Regions from separate parts of the Plantactinospora sp. CNZ321 genome, predicted to be linked through region 2. Evidence: predicted binding sites of a transcription regulator. Region 2 holds the regulator's gene; the other holds the start of a gene.
The links. Region 2 encodes HspR, which represses chaperone genes until heat shock. Its sites were predicted from a motif close to TTGAGTNNNNNNNACTCAA; they were not measured.
Positions count from the first base shown of each region.

Region 1: the regulator HspR is predicted to act here: its motif matches at 7,660-7,678, upstream of lon (endopeptidase La).

Region 1 covers NZ_SHKQ01000001.1:1,799,068-1,809,562, reverse strand. Annotated here, with positions in the region: gene EV371_RS08050 (C39 family peptidase) at 1-130, opposite strand, end outside; gene EV371_RS08045 (MalY/PatB family protein) at 651-1,820, opposite strand; gene EV371_RS08040 (hypothetical protein) at 1,874-2,401, opposite strand; gene EV371_RS33330 (hypothetical protein) at 2,464-2,613, shown strand; gene EV371_RS08035 (hypothetical protein) at 2,590-3,111, opposite strand; gene EV371_RS08030 (ABC transporter transmembrane domain-containing protein) at 3,198-5,099, opposite strand; gene lon (endopeptidase La) at 5,297-7,639, opposite strand; gene EV371_RS08020 (hypothetical protein) at 7,794-8,834, opposite strand; gene EV371_RS08015 (LuxR C-terminal-related transcriptional regulator) at 8,882-9,913, opposite strand; gene EV371_RS08010 (cellulose binding domain-containing protein) at 10,441-10,495, opposite strand, start outside.
Region 2 covers NZ_SHKQ01000001.1:1,672,765-1,683,259, forward strand. Annotated here, with positions in the region: gene dnaJ (molecular chaperone DnaJ) at 1-592, shown strand, start outside; gene EV371_RS07385 (heat shock protein transcriptional repressor HspR) at 677-1,069, shown strand; gene EV371_RS07390 (DUF4360 domain-containing protein) at 1,604-2,221, shown strand; gene EV371_RS07395 (DUF4360 domain-containing protein) at 2,470-3,117, shown strand; gene EV371_RS07400 (DUF4360 domain-containing protein) at 3,309-3,947, shown strand; gene EV371_RS07405 (hypothetical protein) at 4,378-4,809, opposite strand; gene EV371_RS07410 (cation:proton antiporter domain-containing protein) at 5,007-6,209, opposite strand; gene EV371_RS07415 (cation:proton antiporter regulatory subunit) at 6,214-6,714, opposite strand; gene EV371_RS07420 (hypothetical protein) at 6,812-7,939, shown strand; gene clpB (ATP-dependent chaperone ClpB) at 8,154-10,495, shown strand, end outside.

The sequences.
Region 1 (10,495 bases), 130 kb from region 2:
TGTTGTCCATCGCGATCACGGGGCCGGCGAACGCGCCACCGACGACGGCGAGTCCGGCGACACCCAGCGCGGTCTTACGGATCGGAGTCTTCTCGGTGATGGCCGGGAGCCATCGGTTGACGAAAGTCATGATGGTCGCCTTCCATTCCGGGGGTACGACACCACCCGACAGACGGGCAGGTCGAAAGGAAAGAAACCCGAAGAAACTCGGGGGGAAAGAACACCTCAGGGCGCACGGGCGGCGGCGTGCCGACCGCTCGCTGCTCCGGGGTGCCGAGGGATGTAACCGGGGCCGGCGGCCCGTCATTCCCGGGGCCCGGCACCGACCCATCCACCCGCACAGCCGACCCGGCAGACCGGGGGCTGCTGCTGCGGACGTACGCCGGGTATAACCATGGCCGCCGGCCCGGTGTTCCGCGATCCGGGCCGACCCGCCAGACGATCATGCCAAAAAATCGGACATTCGGCTGACGACCGGACAGTCGTCATCCCGTCGAGCAGTGCCGGTACCTCGGCCGGGTCCTCGACCTGGGCGCCGTGCCCAGACCGGACAGGCTGGCCCTCTGAACGCCCGACCGGGCCAACTTCTGAGACCGGGCGGATCAGCGCAATCGAGGGTGGGCGGATCAGCGCAGCCGAGGGCGGGCGGATCAGCGCAGCGCGGCGGCCATCCGCCGGACCGCCTCGGTGATCAGTTCCGGAGAGGTCGCCAGGTTGAACCGGGCGTGTCCGGCACCGTTGGTCCCGAAGAGCGGCCCGGAGACCAGCGCGACCCGACCACGCTCCAGGAACACCTCGGCGGGATCGGCGGGTGCGCCCGAACTGTCAGCCGGCAGGGGCAGGTCCCGGCAGTCCAGCCAGGTGAGGTAGGTGCCCTCCGGCGGCCGGTACCGCACCTGCGGCAGGTGCTCGGCGAGCAGGTCGCCGAGGAGCCGGCGGTTCTGGTCGAGCCCGGCCAGCAGTTCGTCGAGCCACGGGCCGCCGTAGCGGAACGCGGCGGTGTGCGCGATCGCTCCGAGGTGGCTGGCGCCGTCGCCGGCCACCTTCGGCATCCGGGCCAGGTCGTCGACGGCCGCCGGGCCGGCAACCGCCAGCGCCGCCTTCAGCCCGGCCAGGTTCCACGCCTTCGACGCGGAATGCAGCGCGAGGCCGCGTTCACCGCCGGGCATCGAGAGGTACGGCCGGAATGTCACGCCCGGATAGACCAGCGGCGCGTGGATCTCGTCCACCACGACGCGTACGCCGTACCGGTCGGCGAGTTCGATCACCATCGCGAGTTCGTCGGCGGTGTGCACCGTGCCGGTCGGGTTGTGCGGGCTGCACAGCAGGTACGCGGCGGGACGGCCGCCCGAGACGGCCTCGGCGAAGGCCGCTGCCAGGGCGTCCGGGTCGAGCCGGTACTCCGCGTTCAGCGGTGCCTCGACGACCCGACGGTCCGCGCTCCGGAGGAAGTCGTAGAACGGCGGATAGACCGGCGGGTTGATCACTACGGCGTCGCCGTACCCGGTGACCAGCTTGACCATCTCGACGACGCCGAGCATCACGTCGGGGACCAGCCGGGTCTGCTCGACCTCCGGGGCCCAGCCCCAGCGTTCCCGGGCGAAACCGGCGAGCGCCGAGGCGTAGTCCGCGCCGCCCGGCGCGTAGCCGGTGTCGCCGAGCGCGACCGCGTCGGTCAGCGCCCGCGCGACCGGCTCGGCGAGCGGCACGTCCATCTCCGCGACCCAGAGCGGGAGTACGTCCGGCGGGTAGTGCCGCCACTTCTCGCTGGTACGACGTCGAAGGTCGGCCAGGGTCAGCGTCTGCAAGGGGTTGCCCACCAGGCCACGGTACTTGCTTCTCCCGCCGGTGCGACTCCGCTGCGGCGGCCCGGTTAGCCTGCGGCGGACGGGCCGAACACCCGGTGGTGGTCGAACGGGCAGGCCGTGACCTCGTCCCCGAACAGTTCGGCGACGAGGTCACGGGCGCTCGGCAGCACCGGGGGCGGCAGTTGCCTCCCGTGCCGCCACTCAGCCTCCCAACCGCCGTCGCTGTGGATCGCGAAGCCGTCCGGCAGCAGCCGGTGGCACCGGAGCAGGATGGTGGTGACGGCAAGGTCGTAGGGCTCGCGTCCGGTCTTGCAGAACCCGGTCAGCCGGCCATCGGCGCTCTGCTGCCGGTAGCCGGGCCAGCGGGGCGCCAGCACCAGCGGCTCACCGTACTCGTCGCGCTCCCCGTCACCGTTGACGGCGATGACCTCGTACTCCGCCGGCAGGTTCCCGTCGAACGGATCCCGGCACAGCCGCACGCCGGCCGCCTCCACCCGGTCGAGGATCAGCTGGGCATCCGCCCACATCCGCGGCCAGACCGCCCGGAACTCGGCACTCTGCGGAAAGTACGAGAAGTAGTGGGTGTAGCCCATCCGAGGATTGTCGGCGAATCGGGTCGATCACGCCATCCCGGACGGCGGAGTGGTATGCGGAAGTGCTTCAGGCGGCCATCGAGGACCTGCACCGGCTCAACCCGGACACGGCGCCGGACCCGGCCCGGACGTACGCTCGCTTCCTCGGCTGGGTCCGGCCGCGCCGGCTGATCGCCCGAGCCCGTCGGCTACGGCATCTGGACCGGGTATGACCCGGGCCCGTACGGCATCGAACTCGGCTGGACCGGATGGGTCTCCCGGCGTTCGGCCTGGGCGAAGCCGGCGGATCGGCTGTTCACCTGCGGCCAGCCGCCGGCCTCGTGGAAGAGCCGCAGCGCGGTCGCCACGACCTCGGCCAGCGACTCGTTCGCCTCGATCTCGATGGTGGCGCCGGGGGTGTCGATCCGGACCTTGGTCGGGCTGGCCGAACTCTCCCCCGACGACCTCGCACCCGGTTCGGCGGGTGCGGGGTCCGTCGAGGCCGGCGCCGGTGCCGACGACGCCGGGCTGGCCTGCGCCTCCGGCGAGGGATCGGGAACCGGTGACGGATCGGGCACCGGCGCGCTGTCGGGGGCCGGTGAGGTATCGGGGACCGGCGCGGTCTCCGGTACGACCGGCGGGGTGATCTCCGGTGGTGCCGGCTGGGCAGGTACCGAGCCGGTGGACGACGCGGGTCGGGGTGGCTCGGCGCGGGATGGTTCGGTTGTCACCCCGTCATTGTCGGGCCGCGCCGCACCGCCCTGCCATGCCGTCCCAGGCGGCGTCCGCCTCCCCGGCGATGAGGCCGCCACAGGCATCAGCCGGCGACCAGCTCCGCCTCCTCGGTCCGGGGCCGCTCGTCCTGCTCGAACTGGGTCCGGTACAGCTCCTCGTAGCGGCCACCGGCGGCGAGCAGCTCGTCGTGGGTACCGCGCTCCACGATCCGGCCCTCCTCGACCACCAGGATCTGGTCGGCGGCCCGTACGGTGGAGAGCCGGTGCGCGATCACCAGCGCCGTACGGTCGGCCAGTGCCTCGCCGAGCGCCGCCTGCACCGCCGCCTCGGAGGTGGAGTCGAGGTGCGCGGTCGCCTCGTCCAGGATCACCACCCGGGGCCGGGCCAGCAGCAGTCGGGCGATGGTCAACCGCTGCCGCTCACCGCCGGAGAGCCGGTAGCCGCGCTCGCCGACCACGGTGTCGAGCCCGTCGGGTAGTCCCTCGATCAGGTCGGCGAGCCGGGCCCGGCGCAACGCGTCCCACAGCTCCTCCTCGGCCGCGTCGGGTCGGGCCAGCAGCAGGTTGGCCCGAATGGTGTCGTGGAACAGGTGCCCGTCCTGGGTGACCAGGCCGAGGGTGTCCCGGATCGAGTCGGCGGTGAGGTCCCGGACGTCCTGGCCCGCCAGGCGTACGGCACCGGAGTCGGCGTCGTACAGCCGGGGTACGAGCTGGGCGATGGTGGACTTTCCGGCTCCCGAGGAGCCGACCAGGGCGACGAGCTGACCCGGCTCGACCCGGAACGACACGTCGTGCAGCACGTCGACCCCGCCCCGGGTGTCCAGGGTGGCCACCTCCTCCAGCGAGGCCAGCGAGACCTTCTCCGCCGACGGGTAGCCGAATGTCACCCCGTCCAGCTCGACCGAGACCGGTCCGTCCGGCACCCGGCGCGCGTCGGGCTTCTCGGTGATCAGCGGCTTGAGGTCGAGGATCTCGAAGACCCGCTCGAAGCTGACCAGCGCGCTCATCACCTCGACCCGGGCGCTGGCCAGCGCGGTCAGCGGGGCGTAGAGCCGGGTCAGCAGCAGGGCGAGCGCGACCACCGCGCCCGGCTCCAGTTGGCCGCGCAGCGCGTAGAGGCCGCCGAGGCCGTACACCAGGGAGAGTGCCAGCGCCGAGACCAGGGTGAGCGCGGTGATGAAGACCGACTGGACCATCGCGGTGCGTACCCCGATGTCGCGGACCCGGCGGGCCCGGAGCGCGAACTCGGCCGACTCCTGCGCGGGCCGGCCGAAGAGCTTGACCAGGGTGGCCCCGGGCGCGGAGAACCGCTCGGTCATCTGGGTGCCCATCGTGGCGTTGTGGTTGGCGGCCTCGCGTTCCAGCCGGGCCAGCCGGGTGCCCATCCGGCGGGCGGGCAGCACGAAGACCGGCAGCAGGACGAGCGCGAGCAGGGTGATCCGCCAGGAGATCCCGACCATCACGACCAGGGTGAGCAGCAGCGTGACGAGATTGCCGACCACCCCGGAGAGGGTGTCGGAGAACGCCCGCTGCGCGCCGATCACGTCGTTGTTGAGCCGGCTCACCAGGGCGCCGGTGCGGGTCCGGGTGAAGAAGGCGACCGGCATCTTCTGCACGTGGTCGAAGACCGCGGTACGCAGGTCGAGGATCAGCCCTTCGCCGATGCTCGCCGAGAGATAGCGGGTCAGCAGCGCGAGACCGGCCTCGGCCAGCGCGACGACCCCGATCAGTACGGCGAGCCCGACCACCAGGTCGGTGCTCTTCCCGCCGACGATGCCGTCGACCACCCGGCCCGCCAGCACCGGCGTGGCCACCGCGAGCACCGCCATCACCACGCTGAGCAGCAGATAGAGGGTCAGTCGCCGGCGGTGTGGCCGGGCGAAGCCGGTGATGCGGCGGAGTGTGGCCCTGGAGAACGGCCGCTTGTCCTGCTGGGCGTGCATCGCGTGATACAGCGAGTTCCACGCCGTGACTTCCATGTCCATCGCTGGTGACCCCCGTGAAGATTGAATCGCCGGGACCCTACCGGCGCCCACCGACAGTACGACCTCAAGCAATGTCGAGGTCAACGCCCGGCGGGCCGCCCGCGCGTCGCGGACGGCCCGCCGTCGGTCGGGTCGGTCGGTGGTCGGATCAATCGATGGTCGGGTCGGTCAGTGGTCGGGTCGGTCGGCGGTCGGGGTCAGGCGGCGGCGAGCGCCGGCCCCTCGGCGCCGTCGAGCAGGCCCGGCTCGTCCGCCGGCCGCAGGGCCAGCGCCAGTACGTCCGCCACGTCGGCCAGGGTGTGCACGGTCAGTGCCTCCCGCACCTCGGTGGGCAGGTCGTCCAGGTCCGGTTCGTTCCGGGCCGGGATGACCACCTCGGTCAGTCCCGCCCGGTGCGCGGCGAGCAGCTTCTGCTTCACCCCGCCGATCGGCAACACCCGACCGGAGAGGGTGACCTCACCGGTCATGCCGAACTCCGGGCGTACCGGCCGACCGCTGGCCAGCGAGGCCAGCGCGGTGACCATGGTGATGCCGGCACTCGGACCGTCCTTCGGCACCGCGCCCGCCGGTACGTGCAGGTGGATCCGCCGCCCGGCCAGCGTGTTCGGGTCCAGCCCCAACGCCCGGCCGTTCGACCGGAGGTACGAGAGCGCGATGTGCGCCGACTCCTTCATCACGTCGCCGAGTTGCCCGGTCAGGGTCAGCCCCGGCTCGCCCTCCATGCTGGTCGCCTCGATGAACAGCACGTCACCACCGGCACCGGTCACCGCCAGCCCGGTCGCCACCCCGGGCACCGCCGTCCGCTCCGCCGACTCCGGCGTGAACTTCGGCCGCCCCAGGTAACTGGTCAGGTTGTCGGTGTCGACCCGTACCGGGGCGTCGGTCGAGGCCAGCCCGACCGCGACCTTGCGGAGGATCTTCGCCAGCGCGCGTTCGAGCTGGCGGACTCCCGCCTCGCGGGTGTGCTCGGCGGCGATCCGGCCCAGCGCGGCGTCGGAGACGCTCACCTCGTCGGTGGTCAGCCCGGCCCGCTCGATCTGCCGGGGCAGCAGGTGGTCCCGGGCGATCGCGACCTTCTCGTCCTCGGTGTAGCCGTCCAGGCTCACCAGCTCCATCCGGTCCAGCAGCGGACCGGGGATCGCCTCCACCACGTTGGCGGTGGCCAGGAAGAGCACGTCAGACAGGTCGAGGTCGACCTCCAGGTAGTGGTCCCGGAAGGTGTGGTTCTGCGCCGGGTCCAACACCTCCAGCAGGGCGGCGGCCGGGTCACCGGCGTACCCCGCCGAGATCTTGTCGACCTCGTCGAGCAGTACGACCGGGTTCATCGAGCCCGCCTCGCGCAGCGCCCGGACGATCCGGCCGGGCAGCGCGCCGACGTACGTCCGGCGGTGGCCCCGGATCTCGGCCTCGTCCCGGATGCCGCCGAGGGAGACCCGGACGAACTTCCGGCCCAGGGCCCGGGCGACCGACTCGCCGAGGCTGGTCTTGCCGACTCCGGGCGGGCCGCCGAGCGCGAGCACCGCGCCCGAACCACGGCCGCCGACCACCTGGAGGTTGCGGGCCGCGCGCCGGTTGCGCACCGCCAGGTACTCCAGGATCCGGTCCTTCACGTCGGCCAGGCCGGCGTGGTCGGCGTCGAGTACCGCCCGGGCCTGCACAAGGTCGGTGTTGTCCTCGGTACGCGTGGACCACGGCATCTCCAGCACGGTGTCCAGCCAGGTGCGGATCCAGCCCGCCTCCGGGGAGGCGTCGCTGGCCCGCTCCAGCTTGCCGACCTCGCGCAGTGCCGCCTCGCGTACCTTCTCGGGCAGGTCGGCGCCCTCGACCCGGGAGCGGTAGTCGGCGGAGCCGTCCGGCTCGTCCTCGCCCAACTCCTTGCGGATCGCGGCGAGCTGCTGGCGGAGCAGGAACTCCCGCTGGGACTTCTCCAGCCCTTCCCGCACGTCGGTGTTGATCCGCTCGGCGACCTCCTGCTCGGCCAGGTACGCCTTCACCCAGCCGACCAGCAGTTCGAGCCGGGCCGTCACGTCCGGCGCGGCGAGCAGTTCGATCTTCTGTTCCAGAGTGAGCCACGGCGCGTAGCCGGCGGAGTCGGCCAGCTCTGCCAGGTCGGTCATCCGCTCGACCGCGTCGATCACCTGCCAGGCGCCGCGCTCCTGCAGCAGCGACGTCACCAGTGCCCGGTACTCCCGGGCGAGTTCCTTGGCCCGGCCGGCCGGCGCCGGCTCGGTGATTCCGACGGTCTCGACCCAGAGGGCCGCGCCGGGTCCGGGAACGCCGGAGCCGATCCGGGCCCGGGACTCACCGCGCACCACGGCGGCGGGTTCGCCGCTGGGCAGCCGGCCGACCTTCTCGATCGTGGCGATGACGCCGATGGATCCATACTCCCCGTCGACCCGGGGCACAGCCAGGAGCTTCTTGTCGCCCGTGGCCCGGGCCGCGTCCACCGCCGCCTGGGTGGTCGCGTCCAGGGTCACCGGGATGACCATGCCGGGCAGCAGGACAGCGTCGGTCAGAGGAAGAACCGGAAGAGTTGCCATCACACACCTGCCATCGTTAGTTGAGCTAATACGACTCAAGTAACAAACGGTGCTCCATGTTCCGGCTTGTGACCCAGACCACTGCGACGGGCCGGTCTCCTCGGCCGAACGACCCGGCCGGCCCGGGCGTGCCGGGCCACGTTGGTCCGACTGCTCAGCCCTGCGGAGGACGGCCGGGACGAGGCGGGATGAACCAGCCCTGACGGGCCGCCCGCAGCAGCGCGGTGTGCCGGTCCGGGGCGTCGAGCCCGACCACGACCCGCGCGATGGTCTCGGCGACGCTACCCAGCGGCAGGTCCAGGCCGACCGCGATGTGTTCGTCGGACCAGCCCTCCAACAACAGGCCGACCGTCACCAACTCGCGGCGGGTGAGCACCGACCGGCCGCCGGGCAGCGGAGACAGCACCAGGATCCCGACCACCGACGGCGGCGCGGTGGGGCAGCCCAGCACGGTGACCTGGAGCAACCCCGACCGGTCGTCGTGGTCCGGCCCGAGGTCCGTCGGCCAGAGGAACGAGGCGGAGCCACCGCAGTGGCTCGCCTGGTGCAGGGCGATCCCGGGCAGCGCCGAGTCCGGGGCCAGCAACCGGTGCCCGGGCAGGCCGGGCAGTGGGCGCGCCTCACCGGCACGGGTCAGCACCGCCGCCGCCCCGGCGTCCCGGACGACCTGGGCCAGTACCGCCAGCGACCGGATCGGGTCGACGGCGGCGGCGACCGGGCGGGAGATTGCCGCGACCAGGTCCCGTTCGGCCTCGGTCGGATGCTCGGGGTCGTCGGTACAGAGGACGAGCACCCCGACGTGCCGGCGGTCCGGGGTGAACAGCCCGACCGCCATCCCCGCCCGGAACCCGGCCGGAAAGTAGTAGTCGGCCCAGACCGGCAGCTCGTTCAGCGGTACCGGCGATTCCTGGGCCCGCTGCGGCAGGGCTGAGTTGGTCAGCCCGACCAGCTCGACCTGGTCCAGCATCGGGGTGGTACCGAAGTAGTCGAGGATCCGGCCGTCGTAGCCGAAACTGGCGAGCTCGGTGTAACGGCGGTGCCGGTCGTCGAGCAGGGCGAGCCAGGCGGCCTGGACCGGGACCACCCGGCGAACCCGGGCGAGCACCTCCGCCATCTGGCCGTGATGACCAGGAGTCTCGGCGATCTCGGCAACGTCCCGCAGGACGTTCGACGGGGGCGGTGGCGGAGCGGTCATCACGAAACCTTCGTCGACAGACAGGCGGGTATGACGATGCCGACGGGTCAGCGTCGGATCCGGGTGAGGGGCAGCGGAACGTACAGGCCCAGGCGCAGCGCGCGGACGGCGGCCAGGGTACGGGTCGGAGCATCCATCTTGTCCAGGATGTGTTCTATGTGCGCGGCAACGGTCCGTTGGGTGATCACCAACTGGCTGGCTATCCGCTGGTTGGACCAGCCGTCGACGAGCAGGCCGAGGATCTCCAACTCCCGTCGTGTCAACCTGCGCAGGTCCCCGGCAGGAGAGATCAGCACCACCGCGAGCAGGTGTGCCGGTGCCGAGACCGGGCAGGGCAGCACGGTCAGCCGGACGTGGCGGCCCTGATCGTCCGGTACCGGGTACGGGCACAGGAACGAGTTGTGCACGCGGCCCTCGCGCAGACCTGCCGCCGCCACCTCCAACACCGGCGCCTCGGCCCGGAGCAGCGGGTGGTCCGGCAGCCCGGGCAGCGGCAGCACGTTGCCGCCCCGGGTCAGTACCACGCCGTATTCGGCGTCGGCGACGATCGTCGACAGCGTGGCGATCGACCGCATCGGGTCGACGGCGTCGGCCATGACTGGGGTGAGCAGCCCGATGAAGTCCCTGGTCTCGTCGCTCGGCTGTGCCGGGTCGTCGGTGTGCAGGGTGATCAGTCCGAGGTGCCGTCCGTCCGGGCTGAACAGGGTGAGGCCGATCCCCTCCCGGTATCCCGCCGGCTCCAGGTGCTCCGCCCAGGACCGCAGCTCCCCCGGTGGCACGGGCGCGTCGCGTACGCGCATCGGTGGCCGATCCCGGTCCATGCCGAGCAACTCCATCTCCCGGTAATGCTCGGAACTGCCCATATAGGCCACGATCACCTCGCTGTAGCCGGACCCGCCCAGCCCCTGGAACTCCCGAAGCTCCGGGTTGAGCAGGTGCACCATCGATGCGCCGCTCGGCATCAGCCGGTGCAGCACCCGCAGCAGTTCCGGCACCCTGTCCCGCACATCTCCCGGCAGCGCCGCGATCCGCTCCACGTCGGCCACGATCTCGGCGGCACCGGGTGGCAGCTCAACCATCCCCCGTACCGGTAAACCGAGCCGTCGCCCGCATGATGATCCACTCCTCGCCGTCTCCGCAGCCCTGTCGATCCCCCACCCGCAATGCTGCGGTTTACCTGTGCGGTTACCTAGAAGAACGGCGAACGTCGCCGCCGGAAACGGCGACGTTCCGAGCAATGCTCAGCACGGCCCGGTCCGGCCGGCCGACCGGATCATCGCCGGCCGCAGCGCGGCAGCGTGCCGCCCGGTTGGGTCAGGTATCCGGATGCCGGGGCTGGCGGTCGAGGGGATCCTTCATACATCGGCAGTCCTGTCAATCGACAGCACCGGCACGGGTGCGATTACCTTGATAAAAGCTGGTAGACGCCACAGGACGCACGGCAGTCGGATCCGGGAGTCTGCCCGGAGCGGCGGCGGGCCCGCCGGCGAAGTGGTCGTGGAGGGCGCGCACGCTCCGGCGCGCCCTCCACCCGGCCGGCAGCCGGCAGCCGGGCACCTGCGGCCCGGGACGGCTTTCTTCGATCTCCTCGTCGCCGAGCAGCCTGCTATCCGGGTTGGCAGAGCTGGCCGTTCAGAGTGACATCGGCCGGCTGGAAGCTC
Region 2 (10,495 bases):
CGGGGTCGTCACCCGCAACCAGGGCTCGTTCAGCTTCTCCGAGCCGTGCCGCGAGTGCCAGGGCGTCGGCACGATCGTGGACGAGAAGTGCCCGGAGTGCCGGGGTACCGGCGGGGTCACCAAGTCCCGCACGCTCAACGTGCGGTTTCCGGCCGGGGTGGCGGACGGTCAGCGGATCCGGCTTGCCGGCCGGGGTGAGCCGGGCGATCGGGGCGGCCCGCCCGGCGACCTGTTCGTCCTGGTCAAGGTCCGCTCCGACGACATCTTCGGGCGCAGCGGCGACGACCTGACCCTGACCGTGCCGATCACCATCGCCGAGGCGGTGCTCGGGACGGATCTGCGGGTGCCGACGTTGGACTCGTCGGTGACCCTGCGGGTGCCGCCGGGCACGCCGAGCGGCCGTACGCTCCGGGCTCGGGGCAGGGGTGTGTCGAGGCGGGACGGCCAGGCCGGCGATCTGCTGGTGACCGTGGAGATCATGGTTCCCGAGCAGCTCTCGCCGGAGGCCAGGAAGGCGCTGGAGGAGTTCGCCGCGCAAACTCCGGCGGCGGCACGGGAACATCTCGACGCCCGGGTGCGTCGTTTCAACTGAGCTGTTGGCAACGCGGAGGTGATCAAGGTGGCCGAGGATTACGTCGTCGTCTCGGTCGAGCAGGCGTCCGACGCCAAGGTCCTGATGATCTCGGTCGCGGCCCGGATGGCCGGCATGCACCCGCAGACCCTGCGGCAGTACGACCGGATGGGGCTGGTGCAGCCCGGTCGCGCCCCGGGGGGTGGGCGCCGGTACAGCGCCCGCGACGTGGCGCTGCTGCGTGAGGTGCAGCGGCTCAGCCAGGACGACGGTGTCAACCTGGCCGGCATCAAGCGGATCATCGTGCTGGAGCAGATGGTTGACGAGCTCCAGCAGCGGGTCGCCGGTCTACAGGCCGAGCTGGAGGCCGCCTACCGCCGGGTGGCGGAGCTGGAGGCGGTGGGCGGGCTGCCCCGCCGGGACCTGGTGCCCACCAGCCGGCCCTCGACCGCGCTGGTCGTCTGGCGTCCCCGCCGCGGCACCGATCCGTCGGCCTGACGCCGCCCGCCTGATACTCCCCGGCCGTCCCGGATCTCCTGCGAGGTCCGGGACGGCGGCGGGTCTTTCGGAGACCGACGGTTCTCGCATGTCGGGACACGGGCGACCCGATGGCGCTCCGAAACCAATACCCCGGGTGTTTCGCGAACATTACGCCCGAATCTCGGAATCCGTTAGTCGCAGGCTCTGAAACCATTACCCCCGGCCGGCTCCGGAGGCTTCACCGTACGAAGCGGGTGACGTCGGAGTCAGCGGATCCGCCGATCTTCGGATCTTCCGTCGGACGCCTTGGTGAAGGTCATGAAGCGTCATGTCGCTCCCGCCCGGCATGGGTAAGGGGCGGCGGGTCGCCGGGTCGTGTCCGGGTGCCATGCTACGGCGTGGCCCGTGGATACCTGCGGCTTGATCGATGAGAATTGATCAGCGTTTCTTAAAATGTGTATGGTTACAAGATTGTTTAATTGACGACCATCAATGTCCTGGCTATGGTGGGCTGCGGGCGCGACCGCATCGCGACGACCGGAAGGAACTACCATGCCCAACGTGATGGCTGTCGGCGGCGTACTCGCGGCATTGTTTGCCTCGACGGTAGCTACCGAGCCCTTGGTGACCCCCGCCGAGGGGATCACCATCAGCGTGGAGACCGTCAACGGCTCGGGGTGCCCGGCGGGGACCGCCCAGGTCAGCACCGCCGCGGACAACACGGCCTTCACGGTCAGCTACAGCGACTACTTCGTCCTGGCCGGCGCCGGGGCGAAGCCGACCGAGTTCAGGAAGAACTGCCAGCTCAACCTGCGAGTGAAGATCCCACAGGGCTTCACCTTCGCGGTGTCCCAGGTGGACCTGCAGGGCTTCGCGTACCTCCAGCGCGGGGCCAGCGGTTCGCAGCACTCCAACTACTACTTCATGGGAAGTTCGTCCAACGCGCAGCAGAGCCACGAATTCACCGGGCCGTACAGTGGCGTGTGGCGGACGTCCGAGCGGGCCTCGACACTGATCTACGCGCCCTGCGGCCAGGAACGCAATCTCAACGTGAACACCGAACTGCGGGTGGATGTCGGGGACTCGGAGAGTGGTACGAGCTTCATGGCGATGGACTCGACCCGCGGCAGTGTGCGCAGCGTCTACCACCTCAGTTGGAGAGAGTGCTGACGCACTGCCGTAGCAGCGTCCCCCGGGGCGGTCCGCTAAGTTAGCGCGAAGGGCCCCCGAGTCGGCCGATGGAATGGTGAATGTCCATCGAGCTGATTCGGGGGCCCTTGTGCTTTTCGGTGTCGCTCCTCGTCCTAGCACTCTTCCCGCCGTTGTGCATTCAGGTATAAGACATTGACGAACATCAATAAATAGAGTTAGGGTACAAGTACGCGCGCGACATTATCGGCACGATCGGGAGGGAACCCATGATCAGTGTGCTGGCCATTGGCAGTCTCGTTGCTTCGATGCTCGGCGGCGCGATTGTCATCCCGACGGATCCGCCCGTGGAGCCTCCGGCAGAGAAGATTGTCATCGAGGTCATTACCATCAATGGTTCGGGTTGTCCGGCCGGGACCGCGGCCGTCGCGGTCGCCCCCGACAACACCGCCTTCACGGTGACCTACAGCGACTATCTCGCCCAGGTCGGCGTGGGGGCGCGGCCGACCGACTCGCGGAAGAACTGCCAGCTGGCCCTGCAGGTGCACGTCCCGGAGGGCTTCACCTACGCAATCCTCCAGGCGGACTACCGCGGCTACGCCTACCTGGAGAACGGTGCGACCGCGGTGGCTCGGGCGAACTACTACTTCCAGGGCTCCTCGCCGACGACGTACCGGAGCCACTCGTTCAGCGGCCCGCTGAACGACAGCTGGCAGACGACGGACACCGAGGAACTGACCTCGGTGAGCTACGCGCCCTGCGGTGAGATGCGCTTCCTCAACATCAACACCGAGCTGCGGGTGAACGTCGGCACGTCCAACCCGGCGACCACCACCAGCTTCATGGCGATGGACTCGACGGACGGCGCTATCAACACCATCTACCACTTTGCATGGAAGAAGTGCGAAGAGGCCTGACGTGGGCCCTCCGGGTTGGGGTGCCGGATTCCTGTTCCGGCACCCCGGCCCTGGAGGGCGGGGGCCCGCCCGGTCGGCCTGTCGGGCCGGTGCGGGAACCGGTGAAGAGGGTCATCCAAGTTAATGGATGAAGTTCGATACATCGCGCGGGCAACGGCTCGCGCGACGATGACCGAAGGGAGCCCCGGAAAATGTTGCACACGTTAGTCATCGGCAGTCTGGCGGCGTCGTTAATGGGCTTGCCGGTACTCGACGACCCCGTACCGACCACCAACCCACCCGCCGAGCGCATCACCGTCGAGATCCAGACGGTCAACGGGTCGGGCTGCCGGCTCGGCACGGCGGCGGTCGCCACGGCGCCGGACAACACCGCGTTCACGGTGACGTACAGCGACTACCTCGCCCAGGCCGGCGCGGGCACGCTGCCGACCGACTTCCGGAAGAACTGCCAGCTGGTCCTCCAGGTGAACGTCCCGGGTGGCTTCACGTACGCGATCGGACAGGCCGACTACCGCGGCTTCGCCCATCTCGAACGCGGCGCCAGCGGCATGCAACGGGCGAGCTACTACATCCAGGGCACGTCGGCGACGGCGAGCGCGACGCACAACATCGCCGGTCCGATCAGTGACAGCTGGCAGACGACCGACGTCACGGACGTGGCCGAGCTGGTCTACGCCCCCTGTGGTGAGGTGCGGCTGTTCAACATCAACACGGAGCTGCGGGTGATGCGGGGCACGTCGGACCCGAAGACGACCAGCTTCATGATGATGGACTCCACCGACGGCAGTGTCAGTACCACCTACCACTTCAACTGGATGCGGTGCGAGTAGGCCTCGCCGGGACCGGGTCCCGGCGCGCCCGAAACAGGTCGGCATCCACGCACACCGGTACGACGACCGTCGTCCGGGGTAGCGACGATTCAAGCGAAGAACCCGGCTGGCGCTCGTGGAGAGGTACTTCGAGCGCCAGCTCTTCCTGGTCGATCCCGGTCGACGGCCCCGCCTGGCCCGCCCGAGGATCACCGCTGCGGGAGTCCGCCCGGCCCACCACCGGTTTCCGGCCCGCGGGGCCGGTGAGATCAGTAACCTGACTGATGGTGCGAGTCCCGCGGACGCGGTCCTCCGGTACGCAGGTCAGGTCCCGTGCACCGCGCCGGCACCGCAGGTGGCCGGTGGTCCGGGGTCCACGGGGGGTCCCGGCCCACCGATCGCCGTCGACCGGTCGGGTGCCCGGGGCAGCGTCAACGGTCGGATGCCCGGGTCAGCTCAGCCGGCGAGCCTGCCGGACCAGGCCGCCCTCGCACCAGTCGCGGTAGTCGAACAGCTGCGGCCTCGCCTGGAGCATCCGGGTGTTGTGCGCCCAGATGGCCATCGGCTCGTCGCCGAGCCGCTCCGCCTGCTCGACCAGCTTCCGCAGCCGCCGCTTCGGATGGGCCCGGAACTTGGTCCGGATGCCGTCCGCCGCATAGATGTAGAGGCAGTGCAGCGCGAACCGGCGGGCCGGACACGACTGGTCCATCGCCAGATCGAAGAGTGTGCCGATCAGTCGGTCGCCGGAGACCAGCAGGTCCCAGTCCTTCGGCATGGTGTGCAGCGGGACCGAGTCCGGCTCGTAGGCCCAGGCTCGAAGCTCGGCGGGAGACGGGTCCACCGGGTTGGCAAAGCCCCGGAACGCGGAGTCCTGCACGCTCAACGGGCCGCCTTTCCGCTCGCGCGGCTGCCGGGCACCCGGCCCCCGCAAGACCTTGGCTACTGCGGCGACACGGTAACGCGCTGTTGCCAGCCTGCGAAAGGGCCGTCACGTGCTATTTCATCAACCCGTTACGCCGTGGTGGAACCGGCGCATCGGTGATCCCGCCATGTGGGTCGCGGACCCCACCGCGCCCCGGTTCACTCCGGAGCCGGTGCCGGTGCCGGGCCACCGGCGGCGGCCCGGCGTAGCCACCGCTTGAACCAGGCGAGATCGGGCAGCCGGGCCAACATCGGCCCGGTCACCACGGTGATCAGCACGTACGCGGTGGCCAGCGGGCCGAGTTGCGGATTGACCACGCTGGTGGCGACGGCCAGCCCGGCGATGACGATGGAGAATTCGCCGCGCGGCGCCAGCGCCACACCGGCCCGCCACCGACCCGGCAGCCCGATGCCGACCCGCTTCGCCGCCAGGTAACCGGTCAACACCTTGGTGGCCATGGTGACCACGGCCAGTGCCAGCGCCGGCAACAGCACCGGAGGTATCGCCCGGGGATCGGTGTTCAGGCCGAAGAACACGAAGAAGACGGCGGCGAAGAGGTCGCGCAGCGGCGAGAGCAACTCCGTCGCGTTGTGTGCCACCGGCCCGGAGAGCGCGATGCCGACCAGGAACGCGCCGACCGCCGCCGACACCTGGAGCCCGGCCGCGATGCCGGCGACCAGGAGGGTCAGGCCGAGCACGCCGAGCAGCAGTGCCTCCGGGTCCCGGGCGGAGAGCAGCCGGGAGATGAGGTTGCCGTACCGGATCGCCACCACCAGCACCAGGACCACGGTGAAGACCGCGATGGTCAGTGCGATGCCGCCACCGAGCAGGCTCTGCCCACTGAGGATCGCGGTGACCAGCGGCAGGTAGAGCGCCATCGCGAGGTCCTCGATCACCAGCACCGACAGGATGACCGGAGTCTCCCGGTTACCGACCCGGCCGAGGTCGGCCAGCACCTTGGCGATGACTCCGGACGAGGAGACCCAGGTGACCCCGGCCAGTACGACCGCGCCGATCCAGCCCCAGCCGAGCAGCAACCCGAAGGCCGCACCGGGCAGCGCGTTGAGCAGGCCGTCGACCAGCCCGGCCGGGGCCGCGGCGCGCAGGTTGCCGACCAACTCGTCGGCGGAGTACTCCAGGCCCAGCATGACCAGCAGCAGGATCACACCGATCTCGGCGCCGATCTCGAAGAACTCCTCGCTGGCCGAGAGCGGCACCAGGCCGCCGTGCCCGAAGGCGAGCCCGGCGAGCAGATAGAGCGGGATCGGCGAGAGCCCGATCCGCCGGCTGAGCCGGCTGAGCAGTCCGAGAGCGAGTAGTAGCGCGCCTGTTTCGATTAGCAGGATTGTGGTGTGATGCATACGCTCAGCCGTCCGGGTCGGTCTCGGCGAGGATCGCGGTGACACCGTCGAGTCCCTGACGGGTGCCGACCACGACCACCACATCGCCGGCTTCGAACCGGAAGGTTGGGTCGGGTGAGGCGATCACCTCGCGCTCCCGGAGGACCGCGACGATGGATGCGCCGGTACGGGTGCGAGTCTGGGTGTCGCCCAGCGGCCGGCCGACGTACCGGGAACCGGCCGGGATGGCGATCTGCTCGGTGAGCAGCCCGGCGGCCTGCTGGCGCAGCCCGGAGAGCTGTCCCAGCATCAGCGAGGCGCCGAGGATGTCTGCCAGCGCCTCGGCCTCGTCGTCGGTGAGCGGAACGTCGGCGGTGCAGGAATCAGGATCGTCCGGGTCGTACAACACCAGATCCCGCCGACCGTTGCGGTGTGTGACTACACCTAGCCGGCGTCCGGAGGCGGTGACTACGTCGTGACGTACGCCGATCCCGGGCAACGCCGTCTGCTCCACACGTACTCGCACGCGAATTACCGTACCCGTTGTCGATCGAGAGCCGATAACGGCGTCGGGGGCGGAACCCCGCCATCGGGTGACGGCTCGTGTCCGGTGGAGGTGACCGATGCGTCTGCGTGAGGAGCGCACCCGACGGGTACTCGCGCCGGTCCTGGCCGTCGCGCTCGTCGCCGGCTGCACCGGCGGCCCGGTCGGCCAGGTCCGGCGGACCGCACCCGGCCGGCCGGTCGAGCCGGACCCGTCGGTGGAGTCGCGACCCGCGCGGCTGCCCCTCCCGCCGGCCGCCGTGCCGCACCAGATCGAGTTCCTGGACGCGGCGCGCGGCTACGTGCTCGTCGCCGACAACGGCGGGCGGACGGCCCTCGACGAGCCTGCACCGGACCCGTCCGGGCCGAACCCGACCAACCTGCTCTTCGGTACCGCCGACGGCGGGCGCTCGTGGCAGCGCCTGCGGCACCCGCACCCGGCCGGCTTCCAGCAGTTGTACGCCGGCAACGACCACCTGGTGCTCTGGGTCGAGCCGGCGCGGTGGTACGTCTCCAGCGATGCCGGTCGGACCTTCCAGCGGCACCTGGGTGAGCGGGCCCCGGCCGGGTACCACCGGACGCAGGGCGTCTACCAGGTCTGCTGTGACGATGACGAGTCGCCGACGGTGGTGCGGTGGACCGGTGAGGGCCGCCGGAGCGTGCCGGCCCAGCCGCCGGTGCCGGGTCTGCGCGGCGTGGCGTACGCCGGTGACCGGCTGCTCGCCGCCGGCTTGGCGGACGGTCGTGCGTACCCGGCCGTCTCGCCGGACGGCGGTCGGAGCTGGCCGATCGCCGGGTTGCCGGCGCTCGGCGGCGGCCTGTCGGGCGTGCTGCCGATGATGGCGGCCGACGGCGACGCCTGGCTGGTGGGGCATGCCGACGACCGGACCCGCTTCCCACGACTGTGGCGCCAGGCCGGTGCCGGAGAGCCGCCGGGCTGGGTGCCGGCCGACCCGGTGAATCCGCCGGAGCGCTTTGTCTCGGCGGTGCCGCTCGGCGCCGGGCGGCTGGCGGTGACCTCGCCCCGGGGGGTTGGACTGATCGAACGGGGCCGGTACGCGCAGCTGCCCTGGCCGGTCGGGGGCCACTACCTGCGGGTACTGGACGACGGTACGTTGTTCGCCGCGCACCCGCCCAGCGGCGAGGTGTGGCTCGGTCTGGGCTCCGGTACGGACCGGCGGTGGGTCGCCCTGCGGTTGACCGGTTGAGGAGGGCGGGCCGGGTGCGGCGGGTCGGGCCGCCGCGGGGAGCGGCGCCGGGCGACGAATGTGACTGATGTCACGCGGGCAGACTTGAGTGGAATAGACTCAACTCTGGTTGTGTCGTTCGTATTGGAGGTGGTGTCGCCGGGTGGCGGCGTCACCGCCCGCCACGCTGCCGATGCCGGACCGTGCCACGGCCGGCGGACCGTATTGGGAGCCCATGAACGCCGAACGTCTCACCACGAAGAGCCGCGAAGTCATCACCGGCGCCGTCGCGACGGCGAACCAGCGCGGCCACGCCACCGTCGAGCCGTGGCACCTGCTGCTCTCCCTGCTCGACACCGGCGGGTCCACCGCGGCCGGGCTGCTGCGCGCGGTCGGGGCGAATCCGGCCGACATCCGGCGGGCCGCCATCCGGGCCGTGGAGAACCAGCCGGCCGCCCGGGGATCCAGTGTCGCCGAGCCGAGCCTCTCCCGCGAGTTCGTCAACGCGATCGGCGCGGCCGAGCAGATCGCCCGACCGCTCGGCGACGAGTACACCTCGACCGAGCACCTGCTGGCCGGGCTGGCCCGGGTCGGCGGCGCGGTCGCCAGCACCCTCAAGCAGGCCGGTGCGACCGAGGAGGACCTGGTGGCGGCCTTCCCGGCGGTACGCGGCGGCGACCGCCGGGTCACCACCGCCGACCCCGAGCAGACCTACCGGGCGCTGGAGAAGTACGGCGTCGACCTGACCGCGAGCGCCCGGGAGGGCAAGATCGACCCGGTGATCGGCCGGGACGCCGAGATCCGCCGGGTGATCCAGGTGCTCTCCCGGCGTACCAAGAACAACCCGGTGCTGATCGGCGAGCCCGGCGTCGGCAAGACCGCGATCGTCGAGGGGCTGGCGCAGCGGATCGTCGCCGGTGACGTCCCCGAGTCGCTGCGGGACAAGTTGCTGGTCTCGCTCGACCTCGGCGCGATGGTCGCCGGTGCGCAGTACCGGGGGCAGTTCGAGGAGCGGCTGAAGTCGGTACTGGAGGAGATCAAGAACTCCGACGGCCAGGTCATCACCTTCCTCGACGAACTGCACACCGTGGTCGGCGCCGGCCGGGGCGAGGGCTCGATGGACGCCGGCAACATGCTCAAGCCGATGCTGGCCCGGGGCGAGCTGCGGATGGTCGGGGCCACCACCCTGGACGAGTACCGGGAGCACATCGAGAAGGACCCGGCGCTGGAGCGGCGCTTCCAGCCGGTGCTGGTCGGCGAGCCCACCATCGAGGACACCATCGGCATCCTGCGCGGGCTCAAGGAGCGCTACGAGGTGCACCACGGGGTGCGCATCACCGACGCCGCCCTGGTCGCCGCCGCCGGCCTCTCCGACCGGTACATCACCGACCGGTTCCTGCCGGACAAGGCGATCGACCTGGTCGACGAGTCCGCCTCCCGGCTCCGGATGGAGATCGACTCCCGGCCGACCGAGGTGGACGAAATCGAGCGGGCGGTACGCCGGCTGGAGATCGAGGAGATGGCGCTGGCCAAGGAGCCCGACCCGGCCTCGGCCGAGCGCCTGACGCGGCTCCGCAAGGAACTGGCCGACAAGCGCGAGCAGCTCACCGCGCTCAGCGAGCGGTGGAAGCTGGAGAAGGAGCACATCACCCGGATCTCCACCGCCAAGGAGGAGCTGGAGCGGCTCGGCGGCGAGGCGGAGCGGGCCGAGCGGGACGGCGAGCTGGAACGCGCCGCCGAGCTGCGCTACGGCCGGATCCCCGAGCTGAAGGCCGCGCTGACCCGGGCCGAGGGCGAACTCGCCGGCCTGCAGGCCGACGGGGCGATGCTCAAGGAGGAGGTCGGCGCCGACGACATCGCCGCGGTGGTCGCCTCCTGGACCGGCATCCCGGCCGGCCGGCTGATGGAGGGCGAGACCGCCAAGCTGCTCCGGATGGAGTCCTCGCTCGGCGCCCGCGTGGTCGGCCAGGCCGAGGCGGTCGCCGCGGTCTCCGACGCGGTGCGTCGGGCCCGGGCCGGAGTCGCCGACCCGGACCGGCCCACCGGCAGCTTCCTCTTCCTCGGCCCCACCGGCGTCGGCAAGACCGAGCTGGGCAAGGCGCTCGCCGAGTTCCTCTTCGACGACGAGCGGGCCATGGTCCGGATCGACATGAGCGAGTACGCCGAGAAGCACTCGGTGGCCCGGCTCGTCGGTGCCCCGCCCGGCTACGTCGGGTACGAGGAGGGTGGACAGCTCACCGAGGCGGTGCGGCGCCGGCCGTACTCGGTGATCCTGCTCGACGAGGTGGAGAAGGCCCACCCGGACGTCTTCGACGTACTGCTCCAGGTGCTCGACGACGGCCGGCTCACCGACGGCCAGGGGCGTACGGTCGACTTCCGCAACGCCATCCTGATCCTCACCTCGAACCTCGGCTCGGCGGTCGTCTCCGACCTGACGCTGAGCGAGGAGGAGCGTCGGGAGGCGGTGCTCGCGGTGGTCCGCTCGCACTTCAGCCCGGAGTTCCTCAACCGGCTCGACGACATAGTGGTCTTCGCCTCGCTGACCGGGCAGGAACTGCGTGGGATCGTCGACATCCA